2 regions of the Pseudoalteromonas nanhaiensis genome follow, and region 1 is predicted to be linked to the other one. Evidence: predicted binding sites of a transcription regulator. Region 1 holds the regulator's gene; the other holds the start of a gene.
What was found. Region 1 encodes NrdR, which represses ribonucleotide reductase genes. Its sites were predicted from a motif close to AAACACNANATNTNGTGTTT; they were not measured.
Positions count from the first base shown of each region.

Region 2: a site for NrdR is predicted at 5,488-5,507, ahead of nrdA (class 1a ribonucleoside-diphosphate reductase subunit alpha). Genes of this name have one in related genera too.

Region 1 covers NZ_JBPNYQ010000010.1:120,841-131,339, reverse strand. The annotation lists gene nusB (transcription antitermination factor NusB) at 23-433, opposite strand; gene ribH (6,7-dimethyl-8-ribityllumazine synthase) at 449-913, opposite strand; gene ribBA (bifunctional 3,4-dihydroxy-2-butanone-4-phosphate synthase/GTP cyclohydrolase II) at 1,111-2,226, opposite strand; gene ACSFVZ_RS10950 (riboflavin synthase) at 2,269-2,922, opposite strand; gene ribD (bifunctional diaminohydroxyphosphoribosylaminopyrimidine deaminase/5-amino-6-(5-phosphoribosylamino)uracil reductase RibD) at 2,927-4,066, opposite strand; gene nrdR (transcriptional regulator NrdR) at 4,069-4,518, opposite strand; gene glyA (serine hydroxymethyltransferase) at 4,626-5,882, opposite strand; gene ACSFVZ_RS10930 (hypothetical protein) at 6,174-6,542, shown strand; gene thrC (threonine synthase) at 6,575-7,858, opposite strand; gene thrB (homoserine kinase) at 7,877-8,803, opposite strand; gene thrA (bifunctional aspartate kinase/homoserine dehydrogenase I) at 8,813-10,499, opposite strand, start outside.
Region 2 covers NZ_JBPNYQ010000003.1:134,945-145,443, forward strand. The annotation lists gene serC (3-phosphoserine/phosphohydroxythreonine transaminase) at 1-891, opposite strand, end outside; gene gyrA (DNA topoisomerase (ATP-hydrolyzing) subunit A) at 961-3,657, opposite strand; gene ubiG (bifunctional 2-polyprenyl-6-hydroxyphenol methylase/3-demethylubiquinol 3-O-methyltransferase UbiG) at 3,834-4,544, shown strand; gene ACSFVZ_RS04675 (HAD family hydrolase) at 4,544-5,218, shown strand; gene nrdA (class 1a ribonucleoside-diphosphate reductase subunit alpha) at 5,611-7,896, shown strand; gene nrdB (class Ia ribonucleoside-diphosphate reductase subunit beta) at 7,968-9,098, shown strand; gene yfaE (class I ribonucleotide reductase maintenance protein YfaE) at 9,098-9,370, shown strand; gene ACSFVZ_RS04695 (YaeQ family protein) at 9,367-9,894, opposite strand; gene ACSFVZ_RS04700 (TonB-dependent receptor) at 10,049-10,499, shown strand, end outside.

The DNA.
Region 1 (10,499 bases):
CGGCTCTCCTTTACGGGGCTACTTACTTACGCAGCTCTTTAACTGCTTTATCAAGTACACCGTTGACAAACTTATGGCTGTCTTCAGCACCAAACATTTTAGCAAGCTCAATACCTTCATTGATTGCTACTTTGTATGGAACGTCTTCACGGAATTTCAGCTCATAGCCAGACAGACGTAAAATTGCTTTTTCGACCATGTCTAACTCATCTGCTGGGCGTGCTAAATGTGGCGCAACGATTTCATCTAATTGCTTACAGTTAACAACAACACCGCGTGCTAGGTCTTTGAAATATTCGACGTCGATTTTAGTCACATCATTTTCAATTAACATTTGCTGTTCAATATCAGCAATTGGGTTACCGCTTAACTGCCAAGAGTATACGGCTTGAAGTGCTAAGATACGTGCTTTACGTCTTGCTGCTGGTTTCACAGAGATTCCTTAAACTTAAATTTTGTCTAACACATTAACCATTTCAAGCGCACCTAAAGCAGCTTCGCCACCTTTGTTACCCATTTTGGTACCTGCGCGCTCAATTGCTTGCTCAATGCTTTCAGTGGTTAATACGCCAAATGCAACCGGGATATCGTACTCAAGTGATACTTGTGCAAGACCTTTGTTTGATTCGCCTGCGACTAAATCAAAGTGTGGTGTACCACCTCTGATCACAACGCCTAGAGCGATGATTGCATCGTGTTCTTTCTTTGCTGCAACGCGTTTCGCTGCTAAAGGTAATTCAACGGCACCTGGTACGTAAACAACAGTAATGTCGTCGTCAGATACGCCACCTGTGCGCTTAAGCTCATCAACAGCACCTGCTAATAGGCTGCTACCAATAAAGTCATTAAAGCGAGAAATGACAATGGCAAACTTTTTGCCCGGTGCGTATTTATTACCTTCAATAATTTTCATTTAATAACCCTAAAAAATAAGTTTAAGCGGTTGCGATTGCGCAAAAATTACGGCGCATAATACCACAAAAATATAAAAGTAGCCTAGTTAACCTGAACTCTGGCTAATAAATCTAACTCTAGTGGCTACTCGTAACGCTAACCGCATTGAATTTAAATAAAATTACGAGTAAACCTCTTAATTAAATTACGCGTTAACTAAGATTGCGGCTCAACATAGTCAACCACTTCTAAGTGGAAACCTGATAGTGCATGGTATTTTTTCGGACGGCTCATTAAGCGCATTTTTTCAATACCTAAATCAGCCAAAATCTGCGAGCCCACACCGACAGTACGCGATGTCCCTTGGAATTTACGATGATTTACATTTTCACCCGCATCTTCGGCAGCAAATGCTTTTACCATTGCTTCAAGGTCTTCAGTTGATTCTTGCTTACCCAAAATAACCAGCACGCCATTGTGTTCTGCAATGTAAGCCATCGCATCCGATAAGCCCCAACTGCGATCAGCACTACGATCAGATAATAAAATATCATTGAAGGTACTTTGTAAGTGAACACGAACAAGCGTTGGCTCTTCTTTCGATACTTCACCTTTTTGTAAAACATAGTGAAGTTGACCATCGATGGTGTCTTTGTAGGTAACTAAATCAAACTCACCGTGATCTGTTGGCAGTTTACATTTAGCAACACGCTCAATGGTGGTTTCGTTTAGGTTTCTGTATTCGATTAAATCTGCAATAGTGCCAATCTTTAAGCCATGCTCTTTTGCAAAAACTTCAAGATCTGGACGACGTGCCATGGTGCCATCGGCATTTAAGATTTCAACGATCACAGATGAAGGCTCAAGACCCGCTAAACGAGCTAAATCACAACCGGCTTCGGTATGACCTGCGCGTGTTAACACGCCACCTGGTTGCGCCATAATTGGGAAAATATGCCCAGGTTGTACGATATCGCTCGGCACAGCACCTTTGGCAATAGCTGCTTGAACTGTACGTGCTCGGTCAGCTGCTGAAATACCTGTCGTTACGCCTTTCGCTGCTTCAATCGACATAGTGAAGTTAGTTGAAAAAGCAGCACCGTTATTTTTAACCATTAACGGCAAATCTAACTGCTGGCAACGCTCTTGCGTCATCGTTAAACAAATTAAACCACGACCGTGTGTTGCCATAAAATTGATAGCATCAGCACTGATATGCTCTGCTGCGATGATTAAATCGCCTTCATTTTCTCTGTCTTCATCGTCCATTAAAATAACCATTTTACCGGCTTTAATGTCATCGATAATTTCTTGCGCGCTGTGTAGATTCATAATGTGCCCATGAGAGTATGATTAATAGTGACGTATCTTTGCTTATTTAATAAAACCAGCTTGTGCTAGCAAGCTCATTGATATGTCTGAACGGGAAGGTTGTTCGGCCCCTTTTATTAGACGCTCTAAATAGCGAGCAATCTGGTCAACTTCTAGGTTCACCTGAGTACCCACTTGAAATTCTGCAATCGTTGTTTGCTCTGCGGTATGCGGAACAATAGTCAACTTGAAGCGGTTTTGCTCGACCTCGTTGACCGTTAAACTAATACCATCAATACATACCGAACCTTTGTAAGGAATGTACTTCATTAAATCATTGTCAGTACTTAGCCAGTACTCTGTTGCACGGGCATTAGGACTGATACTTTCTACAGTCGCAATACCATCAACATGACCAGATACTAAATGCCCACCTAAGCGAGAAAGTGGTTGCATGGCTTTTTCAAGGTTAACTGTTTGACCTTTTTTATAGTGAGCAAAGCCCGTTAAGCTGATTGTTTCGTTTGATAAGTCAGCACTAAAACCATCGCTATGTTTAGCGACAACCGTCAAACACACACCATTGGTGGCAATACTGTCACCGAGCTTAACGTCTTTCATATCCAAATTAGTGCTTTGAATACGAATAGCTAGGTCACCTTGCTTTTGTGTTAGTTCAACAATTTTACCTGTTGCTTCAATAATTCCAGTAAACATAGTGCTACTCTTTATTTTCAATGTGTGTGGCTTGCTTTGCTTTTGTCGCTGTTAAGCGAATATCGTCGCCAATCATCACTGTATCAGTAAAGGTCAGTTCAGTGATATCACTCATCATGGTAACTTCTGCAAAGTTTAGTAAGCTTTTCCCCATATCACCTATTAACTTAGGGGCAATATAAACAATGTATTCATCAATTAAATCTTGCTCAGCAAATGCACCGGCAAGGGTCGCACCTGCTTCGAGCCAAATATGGTTAAATTGCAGCTCAGCAAGACGCTTTAAAACCGCTGATAAATCAACTTTATTATTAACTGCTGGTACAACTTCGTGTTTAACAAAGTGAGGCCATTGATGCTGTTTATCAAGCGATGTAGTGAAAATAATCACCGGACTTTCAATGCTAAATAATGCAAGTTCAGGCGTTAACCTATTTTGTGAATCAATAATCACACGAGTAGGTTGACGCAAAGGCAGTGACGTTGGCATATCAAATGGCAGCTCATCAATGCGTACATTAAGTTTGGCATTATCGGTCATAACCGTATCTGCACCAGTGAGTACCACGCAACTTTGGGCACGAAATGCTTGCACATCTTGGCGCGCTTTAGGCCCTGTAATCCACTTACTTTGGCCATTATTTAGCGCAGTTTTACCGTCTAAACTGCAAGCCATTTTACAAATCACATATGGCAACCCAGTTTCCATGCGCTTTAAAAAGCCTTTGTTTAAATCGCGCGCTTGTTGTTCAAGTAAACCTGATGCTACAGCGATACCTGCATCAGCTAAAATCTGTAGACCGCGACCACTCACCGCTGGGTTTGGGTCGACCATGGCAGCTATAACTTTGCTAACACCCGCTGCTTTTAAACCTTCGGCACAAGGCGGTGTGCGTCCATAATGACTACAAGGTTCTAAAGTCACATATGCGGTGGCACCTTTTGCATTATCGCCAGCCACTGCCAGAGCATTAACTTCAGCATGGCCCTGCCCTGCTAGTTGATGAAATCCTTCACCGACTATTTCGCCATCTTTAACCAGTACACAGCCAACATTAGGGTTTGGTGTTGTAGTAAAACGACCTTGTTTAGCTAGCTCTATGGCGCGTGCCATATAAGCCGTATCAAGTTCTGTGAATGACATAGTTAATCACCTAAACGAGCGATTTCTTCACCAAACTCGCGAATATCTTCAAAAGAACGGTAAACTGATGCAAAGCGAACATAAGCCACTTTATCTAGTTTTTTTAGTGACTCCATAATGCACTCACCAATTAAATGGCTAGAAATTTCACGTTCACCCGTGGCACGAAGCTGAGATTTAATAATGTTGACCACTTCATCGACCTGCTCGGTGCTGACAGGGCGTTTTTCTAGCGCACGATGCAAGCCATTGAGTAATTTGTCTTCATTAAATGGTTCACGACTACCGTCTTGCTTTATGACTCTTGGCATCACAAGTTCTGCGCCTTCAAAGGTGGTAAAACGTTCGTGACATTCGTTACATTCACGTCGACGCCTAACCTGGTGGCCGCCGCCAACAAGTCGAGAATCAATTACTTTAGTATCTTTTGCGGTGCAAAAAGGACAATGCATAGAGTTCAACTTCCGTTTATTAAAAACAAAAAAGGCCGCTTATTAAGCGGCCTTTATAATAGCAAAAAACAACGCTATTGTTATCTTAATTACGGTTCAACCAATAATTAAGCGTAAACTGGTAATTTTTTACAGATAGCTTTAACTTTCTCTTTTACTTCAGCTTGTACAGACTCATCATTGATGTTGTCTAGTACGTCACAGATCCAGCCAGCAAGCTCTTTTGACTCTGCTTCTTTGAAACCACGGCGAGTAATAGCCGGAGAACCAATACGAAGACCAGACGTTACGAACGGTGAACGTGGGTCATTAGGAACTGAGTTCTTGTTTACAGTGATGTTAGCGTTACCTAGTGCAGCGTCAGCATCTTTACCTGTGATATCTTTATCGATTAGGTCAAGAAGGAATAAGTGGTTGTCTGTTTTACCAGAAACAACTTTGTAGCCACGCTCTTGAAGAACTTCAACCATAGCTTGAGCGTTCTTTACCACTTGAGCTTGGTACGCTTTAAATTCTGGTTGTAATGCTTCTTTGAAAGCAACTGCTTTAGCAGCGATGATGTGGCATAAAGGACCACCTTGACCGCCAGGGAATACTGCGCTGTTTAGCTTTTTGTAGATTTCTTCATCACCACATGCAGAAACGATTAGACCGCCACGAGGGCCCGCTAATGTTTTGTGAGTTGTCGTAGTAACAACGTGTGCGTGAGGGATTGGGCTTGGGTATACACCCGCTGCGATAAGACCAGCAACGTGAGCCATATCTACGAATAAGTATGCACCAACTTTGTCAGCGATTTCACGGAATTTAGCCCAATCAACGATACCTGAGTATGCTGAGAAACCAGCGATGATCATTTTTGGTTTGTGCTCTAATGCTAGCGCTTCAACTTGAGCGTAATCAATTTCGCCTGTTTCGTCATTTAGGCCGTATTGAATTGCATTGTACGTTTTACCAGAAAAGTTAACGTGTGAACCGTGAGTTAAGTGACCACCATGAGCTAAGCTCATACCTAGTACTGTATCATGTGGCTGAAGAAGTGCTTGGAAAACAGCTGCGTTTGCTTGTGAACCCGCATGAGGTTGAACGTTAGCGTAATCAGTACCGAATAATTCATTAGCACGGTCAATTGCTAGCTGCTCAACAACATCAACATGTTCACAACCGCCATAGTAACGTTTGCCTGGGTAACCTTCAGCATATTTGTTGGTAAGCTGAGAACCCTGCGCTTCAAGTACGCGTGGGCTACAGTAGTTTTCAGACGCGATCAGTTCGATGTGCTCTTCTTGACGAGCCGTCTCTTTAGTGATGGCTGCAAATAACTCTGGATCGAAATCCGAAATATTCATGCTACGTTCTAACATGGGGTCTCCTAAGGCAACGTGTATGGTATTTTTTGAAGGCTATATTGTACGCTTAAAACGCACTTTTGCCTATCTTGTAAAGATGAACATATTTAAACAGGGATTGAATTTATTTCACAGTGTTTTAATAATGATATTTTTTTATTGATACATAATAAAAATTTATAAATTTAAAACATTACATATATTTTTAAAATATGATTTAACGTAAAAAGTTCATCATGCGTTTGCATATGGGCACAATGAAACTAAGCTTGTAATACAAACCCAGATCAAGGATGTTTTGAGTCAATGTTAGCTAAGCCCATTTATGAACTTGTTCCCTACTGCTATTTGTTTTTAGGTATTGCCTGTATCGTCATACCTCATGAGCTGCTCTACACACTCATTGGTATTGTGTTATTTTTGCTGGGTGCAAACATATGGCGAATGCGCTCAGAAGCGCGAAGACGAGATCAAAAAAGTCAGCGAATTAAACAAAGAAGAGCGCGCTATTACTATGAATTTAAACCCTTTATTTTATTCATTAGTGCTCTAACTTTAACACAATGGACGCAAAACGAGATCATCTTATTAAGCTGTGCTTTACTATGTTTTAGTGCGTTAGTGATAATTGCAATGCGATTATTGAACCGCCACAGCCATTCATTATCACATTAAAAAAGAGCGGCAATGCCGCTCTTTTAATTACTTTAAGCTAGTTTATTTAAAAGCTCTGTTCTCAATAGTTGATAATCATGCTTGATGTCTTCTGCTAAACAAGGCTTAGCAAGGGCATCTGCTAGAGGCTTAGGCATTGCTAACTCAATACCTAAAATATCTTCAACACTTTCTTTAAATTTAGCAGGATGTGCCGTTGCTAAAAATATACCGGCACTGCCATCTGCTAAATTTTCTTTTAAGCCTTGATAAGCAATCGCTGTATGAGGTTCTGCGATATAACCCGTTTGATGAATTTTTTTCATCACTTCTTTGGTTTCTTCTTCGCCAACACAACTTGAGTAAAAGTCATCATAGCTAAACCAATTATTATCCAACATAAATTGAACACGTGGCCAGTTATTCGGTTTACTCACATCCATTGCGTTTGATAATGACTCAAGCGTGTCATTCGGTGCCCACTCTTTGCTTTGTAAAAAACGTGGCACAGTATCGTTTTGGTTGGTTGTTGCACTCAATTTTGCGACAGGCATACCAAGTACAGCACCGATCATCGCAGCGCACACATTACCAAAGTTACCACTTGGTACTGAGATATGTGCCTTGCTACGCTTTTCTTTTGGCAACTGGGCTATTGCTTCAAAGTAATAACACACTTGAGCGACCAAGCGACTGATATTGATCGAGTTAGCTGAGTTAAGGCCAAGTTTTTGTTTTACTTCATCGTCTAAAAACGCATTTTTGACCATGCCTTGACAGTCATCAAAACTACCATCAACTGCATAGCAGTGAATGTTATTGCCAAGTGTGGTGAACAGTTTTTGCTGCGCTAATGAAATTTTACCTTTCGGATACAGAATAACTACATCAATATTTGGCTTGTTATAAAACGCATGGGCAACGGCGGCTCCTGTATCACCCGATGTTGCCGTTAAAATCGTTACTTTTTCGCCTTGGTTAAACTGCGCCAAACACTCAGCCATAAAACGACCACCAAAGTCCTTAAAGGCAAGCGTTGGACCATGAAAAAGCTCTAAGCAATACATGTCTTTTTCAACTTCAACCAATTTCACATCAAAGTTAAACGCATTTTGCACCATCTGTGCAACAGTATCGGCAGGCATCTCATCACCAATCAGGTGTGATAAAATTTTGCTGCTACGGCTAACAAAGTCCAAATCAAGTAACGCATCAACATCTTTGATAGGCGTTAAGCTATCAGGAAAAAAGACACCCTGATTACGCCCTAACCCCGTTTTTACCGCTTCAACAAACGACACCTGTTGTGATTCATCTTTTAAATTATGTAATTGCATGTTGTTTCCTTAAATTCTTTAAAGCTCTCGTGTGCCAAGCTGATCGAGTTGACAGATGTGGCTGAAACCCTGCTCATTAATGTAATTATCGTTCAGCCAAGCTGCGCATTTTTCTGCAGCATCTAAACTTTTACACACGGTGAATAATGTTGGGCCTGCACCCGAAATACTGACTATTTCGGCACCAAGCTCTGGTAATGCTTGTTTCGCTTCGGCAAAACCTTGGATAAGGGGTGCTCGATGCGGCTCGGCTATTTCATCAGTCATGATTGATAGCGCAGCATCAAAGCGTCCCGTTAGCAGTAAACTGCTAAAAGCCGAAAGACGTTGTGCAAATTCAACACTGTCATGCATTGACAATTGTTTTGGCAGTACTGAGCGTGCTTTTGCGGTATTTAGCGAAAAGCCAGGAAAAGCCGCCACGTAATACCATTGATTATCAACAGGTAACGAAATTGATTTATTGGGAATGAGTTCGCCAGTTAATTGCAAACCACCTAAATAGCATGGTGTGATGTTATCGTAATGACGACCGCCACTAACCATAGCTTCAAAATCAGCCATCAGCTCAATGAGTTGCTCTTGTGATAAATTGGTTTGTGCAAATTTATCAAGGGCTGCAAAGGCTGCCACCACAGAGCAAGCACTTGAACCTAACCCAGAGCCAATAGGTAGATTCTTTTTAAGTTCAAGTTTTACCGCTGGCATAGCAGGCGCAACGTGTTCTTTAAAGTGAATTAAACATTGATATGCTAGGTTTTCTTCTGCATTGGCAGGCAGTTTATGGGCATAGTCGCCAGAGCATACAAAAGTATCTTGCTCAGCTGGACTTACTTCAACAACATCACCCAATAAAGTGCCATCGATAGGCGCTAAAGCAGCGCCTAATGCGTCAAACCCAACTGCAAAATTGCCGATAGAAGCAGGTGCATATACACGGATCATAACCTGCTCCTATCGTGTTAATGTTTTGAGGATGTCAGCAAATACACCTGCAGCCGTTACTTCAGCACCAGCACCATAGCCACGAATCACGAACGGACGTGGTTGATAGTATTGACTTAAAATTGCTAATGCATTTTCACCATCGCGAATATCATAAAGTGCGTGACTGCTATCGACAGCCTCAATACCGACTTTACAATGACCATTTTCAATTGTGCCTACATAACGTAGAACTTTACCTTCACTGGCTGCACTTTGAATGCGGTCGTTAAATTCAGCATCTAGACTAGGTAGCTTCGCCATAAACTCATCAACAGAGTCGCCTTCTGCAAACCCTTTTGGTAATACAGACTCTACTTCGATATCGCTCAGTTCTAATTCAAGACCTGATTCACGAGCGATGATCAACAGCTTGCGGGCTACATCTGTGCCCGATAAGTCATCACGCGGGTCTGGCTCAGTAAAACCACTTTCTTTCGCTTTTAATGTTGCTTCGCTAAGTGATAAACCATCCTGAAGCGCACCAAACATATACGATAATGAGCCCGATAGAATACCGCTGAACTTAATTAGTTCGTCACCTGCACCAAATAATGATTTGAGATTATCAAGTACCGGTAAGCCTGCACCTACGTTTGTTTCGTATAAAAACTTACGGTTATTCTTTTGTGTCGCTGCAACTAAATCTTGGTAGTACGCATACGAGCTAGTATTGGCTTTTTTGTTTGCCGCAACCACATGGAAACCTGCATTTAAGAAATCAACATATTGCGCAGCAAGTTTATCGGCTGAGCTGCAATCAACAATTACAGGATTAATAAGGTGGTTTTGTTTTACAAATTGCTCAACTAAATTAAGGTCGAAGCCTTGTTCAGAGGCTGCGAGTTTATCCTGCCAACCATCAAAAGCGATACCTTCACTGTCTAGGTATAACTGTTTTGAATTCGCAACACCGTATAAATTAAGCTTGATATTACGCTTTTCGAGCCACGCTTGTTGACGCTCTAATTGTTGGATAAGCTCTTGCCCAACTAAACCACAACCAAGTAAAAACACGTCGATTGATGGGATGTGAGTAAAGAAGTTCTCGTGACACACTTTTACTGCGTCGTTGCATAGCTCACCGTCAATCACTGCTGAAATAGCGCTTTCAGTTGAATCTTGTGCAATAGCTACAATATTCACTTGTGCTTGAGCTAATGAAGCAAAGAACTTGGCCGCTAAACCTTTGTGAGCACGCATGTTATCACCCACTAAAGTGACAATTGCAAGGTTACGTTGTACTTGTACAGGCTCGATTAAACCAGCTTGCGATTCTAATTCAAAGGCTGTTTGCAGTGCTTCTAAAGCAAGTGATAGGTCACTCTCATGCACACAAAAGCTGATACTAAATTCACACGAAGATTGAGTAATTAATACGATTGAGACATTGTCATGAGCCAAGGCATTAAATACTTTTGATGCCATCCCCACTTTACCCTTCATACCAGGCCCTGACACCGTCAACATAGCGAGGTTTTGTAAACTTGATAACGCTTTAACTGGCTCGTTAGATACACTGTCGTTACTGATCACAGAACCTTCGGCACGTGGGTTATGAGTATTTTTAATCTCGCACGGCACACCCGCTTTGGCACAAGGTAAAATCGTTTTCGGGTGCAATACTTTCGCACCAAAATAAGAAAGCTCCATCGCT
Region 2 (10,499 bases), on a different contig from region 1:
ACGCGAACGGCAATGCTTAGCAACTTTATTGCTATAAAAATCTGAGCTATCAATATAATTGTAAAGTAGCTCGGCTTTTGCGATGTTTTGCTCTTCCATCGCCTTTACACCACCATTTGCTTCTAGCCATTCAAACACTTCAGCGGCTAAGTACCATGCAAATGTCGGTGGTGTGTTGTACATGCTGCCTTGTTTCGCTTCTAATGCATAATCAAGAATACCCGGCTTTGCAAGACCTTCACGTTCAAGTAAGGTTTTACGGATAATTACAATAGATAAACCAGATGGGCCGATATTCTTTTGCGCACCAGCGTAAATAAGATCAAACTGATTTACATCAAATTCGCGCGATAAAATAGTCGACGACATATCAGCAACAATCGGTGCTGATGGGTGTGATGGTACGTCAAAAATTTCGATGCCATCTACGGTTTCATTCGGGCAATAGTGAATATATGACGCATCAGCAGGTAATTCCCAGCTGCTTGCAGGCTTAATTGAAAACTGACCATTTTGCTGTTCATCATCACGTACGTTGATACTTTGAACTGTGGTGAATTTTGCCGCTTCTTCTGTTGCACCTTTCGACCACACGCCATTTTCACAGTAAATAGCAGGCTTACCATCAAGGTGAAGATTCAGCGGTACAGCACTAAATTGACCACGACCACCGCCATGCATAAATAATACTTCAAACTCATCGCTAATATTCATTAAGCGACGCAGGCTTGCTTCACATTTAGCAGTAAGCGCTAAAAAGTCGCTGCTGCGATGGCTAATTTCCATCACAGATACACCTAAACCTTGCCAATCAATAAATTCTTTTTGTGCTTTTTGCATAACTGCCGGCGGTAGCATTGCCGGTCCTGCACAAAAATTATATTTAGTCATTACTTTGCCTCATTCCAGTAATTATAGTGCGGATAAAAAAAGCGGCCGAAGCCGCTTTTTAAATCAATGTTATTCTGAAGGTGGGTTATCACCCGCTTCTTCAGGATTAGTATCGACTACTTCAACGGCCTCGCCTTCGATGGCTGCAAGCTCATCAACTTCGATTTCTTCGATACGTTGTAAACCAACTACTTGCTCTTCGTCAATAGTTCGTATCAAAATAACGCCTTGAGTATTACGACCAACCGTAGAAACCTCATTTACACGAGTACGTACAAGTGTACCGCGATTAGAGATAATCATGATTTCGTCGTTTTCATCAACCTGTACTGCACCAACCACAGCGCCGTTACGTTCGCTAACTTTGATTGATACAACACCTTGAGTTGCACGGCTCTTCGATGGGTAATCTTCAAGTGCTGTACGCTTACCGTAACCGTTTTCTGTCACAGTTAGGATTGCACCATCTGATTTAGGAACGATTAACGATACAACGCGTTGATCGTCTGCCATCTTAATACCGCGAACACCTGTTGCTGTTCGGCCCATTGGACGTACGCCTTTAAAGCGAATTTCCGGGTTACCGTTTTCATCAAGTACAGGGTTACCGTTTTCGTCTAATACTTCAGACTCTTCAGCTTCTTTAAAGCGTACAACTTTACCAGCATCAGTAAATAGCATGATTTCATTCGTGCCATCTGTGATATCAACCCCAATTAGGCTATCGCCTTCATTAAGGTTAACGGCAATGATACCGCTCGCACGTTGGCGGCTATAAGCTGTTAATGGTGTTTTCTTAACTGTACCGAACGCAGTAGCCATGAAGATGTATTTATCTTCTTCGTACTCACGTACCGGTAAGATAGCAGTAATACGCTCATCTGCTTCAAGTGGTAATAGGTTAACAATTGGCTTACCACGCGCTGCACGGCTTGCTAATGGTAACTGATATACTTTCAACCAGTATAAGCGCCCTGCAGTTGAGAAGCACAGAATTGTATCGTGTGTATTAGCAACCAATAGACGCTCGATGAAGTCTTCATCTTTCATCTTCGTAGCTGACTTACCTTTACCACCACGACGCTGTGCTTCGTAGTCAGATAATGGTTGATACTTAACGTAACCTTCGTGAGAAAGCGTTACTACAACGTCTTCTTCATTGATTAGGTCTTCAAGGCTAATATCGTGAGCAGCAGCGCTGATTTCAGTACGACGCTCATCACCATATTGTTCTTTAATTTCTACTAGCTCGTCACGGATAACTTCCATTAGACGATCAGGGCTTGAAAGAATGTGTAAAAGCTCGGCAATTAGATCAAGTAACGTTTGGTACTCGTCTAAGATCTTCTCATGCTCAAGACCCGTTAGTTTGTGTAAACGTAGGTCAAGAATTGCTTGTGCTTGTTGCTCAGATAAATAGTATTGACCATCACGAATACCTAAGTCTGCAGCTAACCAATCAGGGCGAGCAACGTTATCTTCACCTGCTTTTTCAAGCATAGCTTTAACAGTGCCTAGCTCCCAAGGGCGAGCTGTTAGTGCCACTTTAGCTTCAGCTGGTGTTGGTGACTTACGAATTAGTTCGATAATTGGGTCGATGTTCGCAAGAGCAATTGCTAAGCCTTCAAGCGTATGAGCACGGTCACGGGCTTTACGTAAATCGAATACTGTACGACGTGTAACAACTTCACGACGGTGAATGATAAACGCTTCAAGCATTTCTTTAAGGTTAAAGCACTTAGGTTGGTTGTTATCAAGTGCAACCATGTTCATACCAAACACAGTTTGTAACTGAGTTTGTGCATATAGGTTGTTTAAGATTACTTCACCAACATCACCACGTTTGATTTCGATAACGATACGCATACCGTCTTTATCTGATTCGTCACGTAGTGCGCTAATACCTTCAATTTTCTTATCTTTAACTAACTCAGCGATTTTTTCGATAAGACGCGCTTTGTTAACTTGATAAGGGATTTCGTGAACGATGATTGTTTCACGACCGGTTTTTTCGTCAACTTCGATTTCAGCACGAGCACGGATATATACTTTACCACGACCTGTTAGGTACGCTTGCTCAATGCCTTTTTTACCGTTGATAATCGCCGCAGTCGGGAAATCTGGACCCGGGATATATTCAATTAGATCTGCAATTGACATATCTGGGTTTTGAATAAGCGCTAAACAGCCGTTAATAACTTCTGTTAAGTTATGCGGAGGAATGTTCGTTGCCATACCAACCGCAATACCTGATGAACCATTAACTAGTAAGTTAGGTACTTTAGTAGGTAATACGTCAGGAATTTGCTCAGTACCATCATAGTTAGGTACGTAATCAACGGTTTCTTTTTCTAAGTCAGCTAATAATTCATGTGACATTTTCGCCATACGGACTTCCGTATAACGCATTGCTGCCGCAGAGTCACCGTCAACAGAACCGAAGTTACCTTGGCCGTCAACAAGCATATAGCGTAATGAGAAAGGCTGCGCCATACGAACGATGGTGTCATATACCGCGCTGTCGCCATGTGGGTGGTACTTACCGATTACATCACCAACAACACGTGCTGATTTCTTGTAAGGTTTATTCCAATCATTATTGAGTTCGTTCATTGCAAATAAAACACGACGGTGAACTGGCTTTAAGCCGTCACGTACGTCTGGCAATGCACGTCCAACGATTACACTCATTGCGTAATCAAGGTACGAATTTTTTAATTCATCTTCAATATTGACTGGCAGAATTTCATTGGCGAGATCAGTCATTTGATTTCACATTCCTTCAGTATTGACTCACAAAGAGGCACAATGCCGTCTTAAGAGCTTTAGTTATTATTTCCAGACCATGCTATCACAATTTATTTAGATTTACAGGCGCTAAATCTTTGCGATTTAGTAATTTCCCCCTATATAATGGCCTCAGATTGACGAGGAAGTTTTTTATGACCGAACATCAAAATGTAGATAATGCAGAAATTGCAAAGTTTGAAGCCATCGCAGAACGTTGGTGGGACCGCGACGGAGAGTTCAAACCTCTTCATGAAATAAATCCTCTTCGCTTGGATTTTGTCGCCGATAAAGTAGGCGGCTTATTTGATAAGGAAACCTTAGATGTTGGCTGTGGTGGCGGCATCTTAAGTGAAAGCATGGCGCGCATGGGCGCTAAAGTAACCGGTATCGATATGGGCCAAGAGCCACTCACCGTTGCTAAGTTACACAGTTTAGAAACAGGTGTGCCTGTTGACTATATAAAAGTACCAGCAGAACAGTTTGCGGCTGAGCACCCTGCTCGCTTTGACGTTATTACCTGTATGGAAATGCTTGAACATGTTCCAGATCCTGCGTCTATTATTCGTGCTGTAGCAGAACTTGCTAAACCGGGCGCCGATGTCTTCTTTTCAACACTAAACAAAACACCAAAGGCCTACTTGTTTGCCATTGTGGGTGCAGAAAAGCTTTTAAAAATGGTGCCTGAAGGTACCCATGACCATAAAAAGTTTATCAAACCTGCACAACTTATTGCCTGGGCAGAAGAAGCGGGATTAAAAGTAAGAGCCAGCACAGGCCTGAACTATAACCCGTTCTCTAAGCAGTACAGTTTAAATGATGATGTAAGTGTTAATTACATCCTGCACTTTGAGAAATTAGCCTAATGAGTGGTGTAAACGCACCCTCTATCGATTTTGATGCTTTTATTTTTGATCTCGATGGTACGCTCCTTGATACCGCCGATGATCTGGGTCATGCATTAAATCGTGTATTAGCCGATGCAGATATTGCCCCAGTCGCTGAACATATTTATCGTCCTGCAGCTTCAAACGGAGCCAATGCATTATTAGAGATTGGTTTTGGTGATAAGTGGCCTGATGTAGAACAACTGGCTTTACGTCAACAGTTACTCGATTATTACGCTGATGATATTGCCGTACACAGTAAATGCTTCAACGGCATCGAGCAGCTTTTAATTGCACTTGAGCAAAACAATATTAAGTGGGGCATTATGACCAATAAGCCCGGCTTTTTAACTGAGCCCTTAGTGCAAGCGATCCCATCTTTAAGCAATGCTCAAGCCGTTGTCAGTGGCGATACATTAGCTGTTTCAAAACCATCACCGGATCCACTGTTACATACAGCTGAGATCTTAGCGGTTGATCCAACTCGTTGTTTATATATCGGTGATGCTGAGCGAGATATTCAAGCTGCAAAAGCAGCTAATATGTACAGTGCAACGGCGCTTTGGGGTTACATACCGAGTGTTGACGCTGCGCTTGGCTGGCAGGCAGATTTTAATTGGCATTCGCCAATTGATGGCTTTAACCATATATAGTGTTATTTATTATCTAAAACACCATATATTGTGATCTGATTCACTTTTGAACATTCTTTGATGATAAAAAAATCAGTCGAAATTTATTTTTTAAAACGGTAAATTTTCTGGATCTTGAGTTGATTTCTACAAATTTCGTCGTCTGTGAATGTTCAAAGGTTAATGGTCACTAACACAATGCGCTTATCCAATAGTTATCCACAAAATGGGGCAATTCTATCCCTTGCAAAACAGCGCAGACCACACTATCTTGTGATCTGCAATTTAAACAACACCAGATATTGTGGCTAAATGTTATTCAATTAGCTGCATATAGTGTTTAATAATAATAATTACATAAAGAATACCTTTGTCTTTACAACTAAAATTTCCCAAGGAATACAGGCAAAACTATGAACCAACAGCTATCTGTAAGCAAACGTGACGGCCGTAAAGAGTCACTCGATCTAGATAAGATCCATCGCGTAATCGCTTGGGCCGCAGAAGGTCTGAATAATGTGTCTGTCTCACAAGTTGAATTAAAATCACATATTCAATTTTATGATGGCATTCGCACCGACGACATTCATGAAACAATCATCAAAGCGGCAGCGGATCAAATCTCAAAAGATACGCCTGATTATCAATACCTAGCTGCTCGCTTAGCTGTATTCCACTTGCGTAAAAAAGCGTATGGCCAATTTGAGCCACCACGTTTATATGATCACATTACAAAATTAGTTGAAGACAAACGTTACGATCAGCATTTACTTGTCGACTACACAGAGCAAGAAATCGATGAGTTAGACTCATATATTGATCATAATCGTGATTTAAACTTCAGCTACGCTGCTGTAAAGCAACTTGAAGGTAAATATCTAGTTCAAAACCGTGTTACTGGCGAAATTTACGAAAGTGCACAGTTTTTATATATTTTAGTTGCGGCAAGCTTATTCTCTGATTATCCAAAAGAGACACGTCTTGATTACATCAAGCGTTTTTATGATGCAGTGTCTACATTTAAGATTTCATTACCTACACCAATTATGGCCGGTGTTCGTACACCAACACGTCAATTCAGCTCATGTGTATTGATTGAATGTGGTGATAGCCTTGATTCTATTAATGCGACATCGTCTGCGATTGTTAAATATGTTTCGCAACGTGCTGGCATTGGTATTAACGCGGGCCGTATTCGTGCTCTTGGTAGCCCTATTCGTAACGGCGAAGCGTACCACACAGGTTGTATTCCGTTTTATAAACACTTCCAAACAGCGGTTAAAAGCTGTTCACAAGGTGGTGTTCGTGGCGGTGCAGCAACGTTGTTCTACCCACTTTGGCACTTAGAAGTTGAAAATCTTCTTGTCCTTAAGAACAACCGTGGTGTTGAAGACAACCGTGTACGTCATCTTGACTACGGTGTCCAGTTCAACAAATTAATGTATAGCCGTTTAATCAAAGACGATTACATCACATTGTTCAGCCCGTCAGATGTACCGGGTCTATATGATGCATTCTTTGAAGATCAAGCGAAGTTTGATGAGCTATATGTTAAGTACGAACAAGACGAGTCAATTCGTAAAAAGCGTATTAAAGCAATTGAGTTATTCTCAATGTTTGCTCAAGAGCGTGCAAGCACTGGTCGTATTTACTTACAAAACGTTGACCACTGTAATACACACAGCCCGTTTATCTCGACTGTGGCGCCAATTCGTCAATCTAACCTATGTTTAGAAATCGCATTACCAACTAAGCCACTTAGCAATGTAATGGATGAAGAAGGTGAAATTGCACTTTGTACGCTATCTGCATTTAACTTAGGTGCGATTGAGTCGCTTGATGAGTTAGAAGAGCTTGCTGAACTTGCAGTACGTGCCCTTGATAACTTACTTGATTTCCAAGACTACCCTGTTCCTGCGGCTAAAAACGCAACGATGGGTCGTCGTACGCTGGGTATAGGTGTAATTAACTTCGCATACTACCTTGCTAAAAACGGTAAACGTTATTCTGATGGTAGTGCTAATGCCTTAACTCACAAAACGTTTGAAGCAATTCAATATTACCTAATGAAAGCATCAAACGAGTTAGCGAAAGAACGCGGTGCGTGTCCTAAATTTAACGAGACAACGTATTCTCAAGGCATCATGCCGACAGATACTTACAAGCGTGACCTAGATCAGTTCTGTAATGAGCCACTTCATTTAGATTGGGATTCATTACGTGCGAGCATTAAAGAGCACGGTATGCGTAACTCTACGCTATCTGCATTGATGCCATCAGAGACATCATCACAAATCTCTAACGCAACAAATGGTATTGAGCCACCACGTGGTCATATCAGCGTTAAAGCAAGTAAAGATGGTATCTTAAAGCAAGTAGTTCCAGATTATGAAAACCTGAAAGACAACTATGAGCTACTGTGGGATATTCCATCAAACGATGGTTACCTACAGCTTGTTGGTATTATGCAAAAATTCGTTGACCAAACGATTTCTGCAAACACTAATTATGATCCATCTAAGTACGAAGGCGGTAAAGTACCTATGAAGGTGCTATTAAAAGACCTACTGACTGCTTATAAACTTGGTGTGAAGACCTTGTACTACCACAACACACGTGACGGTGCATCGGATGCTCAAGATGAGCTAACACCAGAGGTAGAAGATGACGGTTGTGCAGGCGGCGCTTGTAAAATCTAATTAAATTAATAACATAACAAAAGCGGGCTCATTTGCCCGCTTTGTCCTGACTGTTTTTTTGAGAAATCACTATGTCATATACAACTTTTAGCCGAAACCATAATAACCAATTACAAGAACCGATGTTTTTCGGCCAAACTGTAAACGTGTCACGTTACGACCAACAAAAGTACCCTATCTTCGAAAAGCTAATTGAAAAACAATTATCGTTCTTTTGGCGTCCTGAAGAAGTTGACGTAAGTAAAGACCGTCTTGACTTCCAAGCGTTACCGGACCACGAAAAACACATCTTTTTAAGCAACTTGAAATATCAAACCTTGCTAGATAGTGTGCAAGGTCGTTCACCTAACGTTGCGTTACTACCCATTGTGTCTATTCCTGAGCTTGAAACTTGGATTGAAACATGGGCGTTTAGTGAAACAATTCACAGCCGTTCATACACGCATATTATTCGTAACGTTACGCAGTCTCCTGAGCTTATCTTTGATGATATCGTCAGTAACGAGAAGATCAGTGAACGTGCTGATGCGGTTACCAAATACTACGATGATTTAATCAATATGATTTCTGTTTACAATCTATATGGTGAAGGTAAACATGTGATCAACGGTGAAGAAGTAAAAGTCAGCTTATTTGACCTTAAAAAGCAACTTTACCTAGCTATGATGTCGGTTAACATTCTAGAAGCTATTCGTTTCTATGTAAGCTTTGCCTGTTCATTCGCGTTCGCAGAGCGTGAACTAATGGAAGGTAATGCGAAAATCATCAAGCTTATTGCCCGTGATGAAGCGCTCCACTTATCTGGCACGCAACACATTCTAAATATCATGCAAGAAGGCAAAGACGATCCTGAAATGGCAATCGTTGCTGCACAATGCCGTGAAGAAGCGATTCAGATGTTTGTTGAAGCTGCTGAGCAAGAAAAAGATTGGGCTGAATACTTGTTTAAAGATGGTTCTATGATTGGCTTAAATAAAGATATCTTATGTCAATATGTTGAATACATCACAAATGCGCGTATGACAGCGGTTGGCTTACCTGCACAGTTCGAAAGTAAGAGTAACCCTATTCCATGGATCAACTCTTGGTTAGTATCAGACAACGTTCAAGTTGCTCCACAAGAAGCTGAAATTAGCTCTTACCTTGTAGGCCAAATTGATTCTCAGGTTGATGCATCAGATTTTGGTGACTTCGATCTGTAATGAGCACTAACACTACTGCAGAGGTTATCCTTGCAGGAACAGACAGCCAGAGTCTCGAATTTGATTCTGGCTGTTCATCTCTCCTTGAATGCCTAGAACAACACAAAATAGACGTCCCCTACCAATGCCGTGAAGGTTATTGTGGCGCATGCCGCGCTAAATTAGTCGAAGGTGATGTGAATTATAACCAAGAACCACTTGCGTTTGTTCGCTCAGGTGAAGTGTTGCTGTGTTGTAGTAAACCCAACGGTAAGGTAAAAATTGAACTTTAATGCCACACAAGATCGTTTGTTTGGTAGAAGTTTTCTTTGTCTGAGACACTTACTGTTTGTTGATCTATCGTTACATCCCACTGTAAGTTTTTAGTCAAATGGCTCGCCAATTGCTCAATAAAGTTTCCATCAAAGGCAATTAAATGGCTGTTATTTATCAGCTCTAATTGATGCTCATATTCTTGTAACCACTCATTGTTTAGCGTAGTTACAACCCATAGTTCGTCAACACGTTTAGCAATTTTACTCAATATTGTAAAATCAGGTTCTCCAACTGCTAGCCACATTTCATAATGCTCATCAAGGGCTTTAATTGACACATCTGGCTCACTACTTTTAAGCCGTGCGTTCATGGTTGCCATTTTATTATGAGAAAATAAGCAGTAGCTTAAAAGCTTTAACACAAAATGTTCATAGCTTTCTTGCCTATCACATGCCGTGGTGAAAACCTCTTGGTGATTTCGCTGTTCGCGCAAATCTGCAATAGTAAAATTGGCTTTAAAAACACGATTCTTATCAGACATAACGAATGTCCATCTAACTGAAACATTCTAAGTATAGTTTACGGTGTAAAATTCGCGACTTAGTTAAAAGTTATAGTATAACGTTATTGCAGATAAAAAATTGCAGTGTTATATTATATCACAACACTCAACAACAAACTTAGAAGTAGTAATAATGAAGCAAATTTCAATTCTTTCTAGTGCTGTTGCCGCTGCGCTGTTCTCTCAATCAACAATGGCTGCTGTGATCACAGGTCAAGTATTAGATAAAAATCAGCAACCTATCAGTAACGCTGAAGTTCACGTTCATGGTAAGTCACAAAGCGTTGTGACCAATAAACAAGGCCAGTTTAAAATCGATGTAGATAACAAAGGCCAATTACACATCAGCAAAGATGATTTTATCGATAAACGTGTTGAAATTAATGGTGACAATCAAAATCTAGTTATTACTCTCACGCCAACATCTGTAGAAACAGTTGTTGTCTATGCTTCTGCGCTTCATAAAAATAGCCTTGAAATGATCTCACCTGTTAACGTATTGGCTGGTGATAATCTTAAAAATAAGGCTAAGCCGACCTTAGGCGAAACACTAAAAGGCCTACCTGGTGTGAATGCTAGTTATT